2 regions of the Peribacillus sp. ACCC06369 genome follow, and region 1 is predicted to be linked to the other one. Evidence: riboswitches for the same ligand, from Rfam matches in the RefSeq annotation. Region 1 holds a riboswitch; the other holds the start of a gene.
What was found. A riboswitch is a leader RNA that binds a small molecule or an ion and turns the genes downstream of it on or off. The one in region 1 is predicted to bind glycine.
Positions count from the first base shown of each region.

Region 2: it holds a riboswitch for glycine, as region 1 does, so the genes downstream of both, QUF78_RS04115 (amino acid permease) here and gcvT (glycine cleavage system aminomethyltransferase GcvT) in region 1, are expected to answer to the same signal.

Region 1 is NZ_JAUCEN010000002.1:3,515,386-3,518,814, forward strand. Features, by position in the region: gene gcvPA (aminomethyl-transferring glycine dehydrogenase subunit GcvPA) at 1-776, opposite strand, end outside; gene gcvT (glycine cleavage system aminomethyltransferase GcvT) at 794-1,900, opposite strand; glycine riboswitch at 2,035-2,118, opposite strand; glycine riboswitch at 2,122-2,209, opposite strand; gene QUF78_RS17890 (DEAD/DEAH box helicase) at 2,584-3,429, shown strand, end outside.
Region 2 is NZ_JAUCEN010000002.1:692,917-696,345, reverse strand. Features, by position in the region: gene QUF78_RS04120 (amino acid permease) at 1-1,092, opposite strand, end outside; glycine riboswitch at 1,622-1,700, shown strand; gene QUF78_RS04115 (amino acid permease) at 1,909-3,249, shown strand.

The DNA of each region.
Region 1 (3,429 bases):
ATATCTGCACCGAGGGCACCAGGGGATGTCAAGGCTCCCAGTGCAAGCGGATTACTGGAAACGATAAACATGGACTTGACGCCATGAATGATTTCTTCCATTTCTTTCAATGGCTCGATGCGGCCAAAAAAGTTCGGATATTGCACAATCACTCCTGCAATATCATCATTCACCAACTCCCTTAAGGCCGCCATATCCGTCACACCGTCTTTATAAGGAATTTCGATCACTTCCACGCGTTGTCCTTTCGCATAGGTCTTTACGACTTCTCTTGATTCAGGATGGACCGTCCCTGAAATGAGAATCTTCTTGCGTCGTGTGTGACCTGAAGCAAGCATGGCTGCTTCAGCTAGCGCTGTCCCGCCGTCATACATGGAGGAGTTAGCCACATCCATACCCGTCAATTCACAAATCATCGTTTGATATTCAAAGATGGCCTGAAGCTCGCCCTGTGAAATTTCAGGCTGATAGGGTGTATAAGCCGTATAAAACTCAGAACGGGAAAGAACATGATCGACGATGACCGGTGCATAATGGTCATAGACACCCGCACCAAGGAAGGAAGCATAGTTTTTAAGATCCGCATTCTTGGAAGCAAGCCTTGATAATTCTTTCATTAAGGCAGGTTCCGATTTAGCGGGCTTGATATCGTATTCGCCTTGAAAACGAACACTTTCAGGGATATCATTGAAAAGTTCTTCAACAGTAGGTACACCTATCACTTCAAGCATTTCTTGTTTATCTTGCTCTGTCATGGGTAAATAACGATGTTTCATCTAATGACCATTCCCCTCTATTTACGTGGTTTTTTATAAAAAGGTGTTTGTATGATAACGGCTTTCAAACGTTTGGATCGGATTTCCACTTCGACTTCCGCATCCAGCACCGAAAATTCCTTATCGATAAGTGCCAATCCTACGTTTTTCTTCAATGTTGGTGATTGGGTACCAGTCGTGACCTCGCCAATGACTTTGTCCCCGCTGTAGACCTTATACCCATGACGTGGAATACCACGGTCAATCATTTCAATTCCCATAAGCTTGCGGGGAGCCCCTTTCTCCTTTTGTTCAGCAAGAACGGCTTTCCCGAAAAAATCTGCTTCCTTATCCACTTTTACCGCAAAACCGATCCCGGCTTCTATTGGGGTGATGTCCGCTGAAAGTTCCTGCCCATACAGCGGCAGTTTCGCTTCAAAACGCAGGGTATCACGAGCTCCTAAACCAATCGGCTGAATCCCTTCTTCCTTGCCGGCATCCAGAATCGCCTTCCAAAGGGCAGGACCGTTTTCACTGTCGCTATATATCTCAAAACCATCTTCACCAGTATATCCGGTACGGGATACCATCGTGGAGATACCATTTATCATGACATTTTCCTTGAACTTGAAAAATCCAATTTCACTTAAGGCAGTATTTTCTGATAGTTTTTGTAATATCTTCTCTGCAGATGGCCCTTGAAGTGCTAGCTGTGTATAGTGACTCGATACATTCGTGATTTGGACATCTTCCGGTAGATTAGCTTGCAGCCAATCGAAATCTTTTTCTGTATTCGCTGCATTGACCACGAGCAGATAGTCGTCTTCAGCCCTCTTATAAACGATGAGATCATCAACCGTCCCGCCGTTTTCATAGCACATAGCCGTATATTGGGCACCGCCCTGTTGCAGCTTTGATATATCATTAGTCAGCATCTTCTGTAAAAAGGAAAGGCTCGCAGGACCCTTAACATCAACTTCCCCCATATGGGAAACATCGAATAACCCCGCTTTTGTACGTACGGCTTCATGTTCGTCCTTTATACCCGAAAATTGGACAGGAAGTTCCCAGCCGCCAAAATCGATCGTTTTACCGCCGCATTCACGATAAACTTCAAATAGTGGTGTTCTTTTTAAATTGGTCAAAAAATGACCCCCCTCAGATTTTTTAATTTAAATGGCTTCATTATCAAAGCTTCTTGTCATTACGCATCAGATATCCTGATTCATGAAGTGAAAAAAGCACAAAAAAGGACAGAGAAAGCCCGTTTGAGCTTTTTCTCTGTCCTGAAACCTGAAAGTTTACCTATATAATAGGTTTTCCCCTTTGGTGGCCGTCCCAAAATGGGCGGCGCTCTCCAGAGTTGCGTCCAATAAGAGTTCTTTTGCCTGAGAGATTCACTGCTAAGTTTGCTCCTTCGGCGCTACATCCGTAGTCTCTCCCCTTATCTTCACCCGCATATAAATGGCCTACCAATGAAAGTAAGCGAATAAGCCCCAAGCATTAGTAAAACCTTTGAGCATCATGGAATGCATTCTCTGCCAACTCTCCTAAAACTTCAGGAACCGTTTGAATGATCTCCTTCAGTATCTTGGATAAAATAGGAGCCTGTAGCGCATACTAAGAAAACGCGAACTGCAAAACCGAAATACAAAGATTCTTTATAGCGTTTGGAAATTGGAATTTTCTAAATATACTTATATCCTACCCTAAGAAACTTATCTCTGCAATATCTTTTGAAGAGAAATATTTTTCTTACTTCACATATGAAATGTTCGGGTTTTGACCTTTTATTAAGGAAATTATGATTTAAGAGGGAGTTATTTCTATGAAAATCAATATATCCTTCAATTCTGAATGGAATGACGAGTTTCTGCAAAAGATGGAAAATGACGGTCCATGGGGAAATTGGGAGCTTTATAAGTTGGCGGTTCAAATGGAGGAAAATCTCATCATCCCTGATTTTGAGGGTTTACAGGCGCCCAAGCACCTTCCGCAGTTAACCCCGCTTCCCCACCAATTGGAAGCAGCAAAGCAAGTGGTGGAAAAGATGAATGGAAAGGCCATTTTAGCTGATGAGGTAGGGCTCGGAAAAACAATTGAAGCCGGCTTGATCCTAAAAGAATATATGATTAGAGGCCTTGTAAAAAAAGTATTGATCCTTGTACCGGCTTCACTTGTAACACAATGGGCTTTTGAATTGAATACCAAGTTTCATATTCCGGCAGTCGTTCAGAGAAAAAGTTATGTTTGGGACTCCTGTGATGTGGTCATTTCATCCATTGATACAGCGAAACGCGCTCCACATCGTGATATCATTTTCAATCAGGAATATGACTTCATCATTATTGACGAAGCTCATAAACTTAAAAATAATAAGACGAAGAACTATGAATTCGTCCAAAATCTGAAAAAGAAATTTTGTTTACTCCTGACAGCTACTCCCATTCAAAATAAAGTCGAGGAAATTTTCCACCTCGTTTCGTTATTGAAACCAGGCCACTTGGGAAATGCCACACTCTTTTCGGAAAAATATAAAGGGAAAGGCCGGAACATAATTGAAGATGAACACCTTAAGGAACTGGTCAACACTGTTATGATACGAAACCGGCGGGCCGATACTGGTATTGAATGGACAAAAAGGCATGTGGAAACAATCACCATTGAATTTTCT
Region 2 (3,429 bases), 2.8 Mb from region 1:
AACACTCGCACTGTACACATAAAGGAATAATTGCGGGGGTGCAAGGTAATTCAGGATAACCCCGATGCCCAATCCTAATAATACAGCTATCGTACAATATGCCGGCACTCCATTTTTAGATACTTTTGCAAAGATTTTAGGAGCTTGGCCATTCAATGCTAGAGTGTAAAGCATACGCCCTGCACTGAAAATCCCACTGTTGCATCCAGACATTGCGGCAGTGATTACGACAAAGTTAATGATGCCTGCCGCTGCAGTGATACCGATTTTAGCAAAGGTTGAAACGAATGGACTTCCGATGTCATCCAGTTTATCCCAAGGATAAACCGTCACGATGACGAAGATAGCGCCAATATAGAAAATTAGAATGCGCCATATGATTGATTGGATCGCTTTTGTTACGGTCTTTGTTGGATCTTTCGCTTCTCCGGCTGTGATGCCGATAAGCTCAACGCCTTGATAGGAAGCCACGACAAGGGAAAGCGCAAAGAAGAATCCTGTCCAACCTCCCGTAAAGAAGCCGCCATTTGCCCAAAGATTCGATAATCCAATCGCATCCCCCCCATTCCCTATGCCAAAGAAAATAAGGCCAAAACCGGCAATGATCATCAATACAATCGTAATTATTTTTATAAGCGCAAACCAAAACTCAAATTCCCCGAAAGATTTTACGGAAATGAGGTTTGCCGCCCCCAAGATGATCATGGCGACCACACCTGGTATCCAAGCTGGTAACTCCGGGAACCAATACTGCATATACATTCCAACGGCGATGATTTCGGACATTCCGACGATTACCCATTGAAACCAATTGCTCCAAGCAGTCATATAACCAGCCAAAGGATGTATATAGCTGCTCGCAAAGGTTGCAAAAGAACCTGTAGTCGGTTCTAAATATAGCATCTCCCCCATAGAGCGCATGATGAAAAATATAAATATACCTGCGATGGCATAAGCGAGCATGACAGAGGGCCCAGTCCATTTGATCGTGCTCGCCGATCCCATGAATAACCCAACCCCGATGGTTCCGCCCAAGGCTATCATTTGAATATGACGTGCCTCCAGCCCTCTCTTTAATTCCTTATTTGACATGTTTAACTCCCCCAGATGCAATATTAGCGGCAATGATATTAATATCCTTTCCACCAATCGACTCTCTATTATTATTGCGGTTAAAAATGCTTTATCCTAATCATTTGCATAACACTTTAATTTTGTTTTCTTATCTTATAATAGTAAATATTCTGTAAAAATACAAATGTATTTTTCAAATAAACAGTTGCCAAAAATATCTTGTTGATATTCCCAATCAAAAATTATCATTTTAAAAAAGTGATGATCAGTATTTTATAATAGTGATAGTACAAAAAGAGCAGGAAACAATCACTTCTGATTGGAGCCCATTCAAACCTTCGCAAGTGAATGTTTATAAAAATTTAAACCATTTCAAGAAGTGTTGTAAATGCAAAAATTTGTTGACCTCCGAAAAAATAAATGATAGAATTCCAATATTATTTTATAAGTATAATGAATGATTTAGCAGTGGAAGATTATCACTGACTGACATTTTCACACAACCGCATACAAGCAAGCGATGAACGCTATGGATGACACTATAGCAGGAGCAGCTTCTGGAGAGACTGTACAAGATGCAGCGCCGAAGGATTCACAATCTCAGGCAAAAGGACAGAAGAGTAACGAATGATAAATTGTTATTCTGAACCCTTTAAGAGATTGGTATTATCCAATCTCTTTTTTTATTGTCCACTTTGTGATTGGCGGAAACAACACTCGTGAAAAAAACCATTGGGAAATGCAAGCTGGGCGAAAAATCACGTCCCTCTCTCCAAGACCAAGCAGGTTTGAAATCATTCACTATCAAGACCATAAAAGACGGGGGCGTACAAATTGGCTAAACAGGAATTAAAAAGAGATTTAAAAAATCGTCATGTACAACTGATTGCAATAGGAGGAACAATTGGTACCGGTTTATTTTTAGGATCCGGAAAAGCCATACAATTGGCAGGTCCATCCATCATCTTCTCCTATCTGATAATAGGGATTGCTTTGTTTTTTGTGATGAGGGCCCTAGGCGAATTGCTCTTATCCAATGCAGGGTATACGTCATTCACTGAATTCGCAACCGAATATGTCGGTCCATGGGCTGGCTTCGTGACCGGTTGGACCTATTGGTTCTGTTGGATCATGACCGCAATGGCCGATATCATAGCTGTCGGTGTCTATATACAATACTGGTTCGATATCCCTCAATGGATTCCGGCTCTAATATGCCTGGTCACCCTGTTAGGATTGAACCTATTGACCGTTAAGTTATTTGGCGAATTGGAATTCTGGTTTGCCATCATTAAAGTAATCACGATCATCGCCTTGATCATCGTAGGTATCATCTTATTGATCATCGGCTTCAATACCAATACCGGAACGGTTTCCCTAACGAACCTATGGAATCATGGAGGCATGTTCCCCAATGGCATTTCCGGATTCCTGTTATCTTTACAGTTGGTCGTCTTCTCCTTTGTAGGTGTCGAATTGGTCGGGGTTTCCGCAGCAGAAACGGCGAACCCGAGAAAGAACATTCCGTCTGCCATCAATAAAATCCCTGTCCGGATTTTACTTTTCTATGTGGGTGCCATATTCGTCATTCTCTGCGTCAACCCATGGACTCAACTGGATTCCACGAGCAGCCCATTTGTAGAGGTCTTTGCGTTAATCGGCATTCCTGTAGCTGCAGGGATCATCAACTTCGTCGTTTTGACATCTGCTGCTTCTGCATGCAACAGCGGTTTATTTTCAACAAGCCGAATACTCTATACGTTAAGCAGGAGTGGCGAAGCCCCTGCTAAACTGGAAAAATTAAATAAACAGGCTGTTCCAAGCAATGCCTTGTTTACATCAACAATCGTTGTATCACTTGGGGCATTATTAAGCAAACTGATACCGGAACAGGCATTTACCGTTGTGACGACCATCAGTGCCATCTGTTTCATATGGGTATGGAGCATAATCTTGATCTCCCATATCAAATATTCGAAAACAAGGCCTGACCTAAGAGCCGCATCAACTTTCAAGGCTCCTTTTACACCCTTTATCAATTACGTCATTTTAGGATTATTCCTGTTCATCCTTATCGTTATGCTATTCGCTGAAGCTACACGGCTATCACTGCTCATGACGCCAATCTGGTTCATACTCTTGGTGATACTATATAACTACCAGAAAAAAAGATAGAAAACGGATAAAGCCTTGAACTCAATATGAATTCAAGGCTTTATCCATTTCAACAAACACTTCAACTTTCCATCAGTGGACTCGGTTGCTAAAAATATATCAAGCAACCACATTAAATTTTATATCGAAATAGTGTAAGCTAATATATATCATCGGAACTTGTAAAAGAAGGGAAATCAA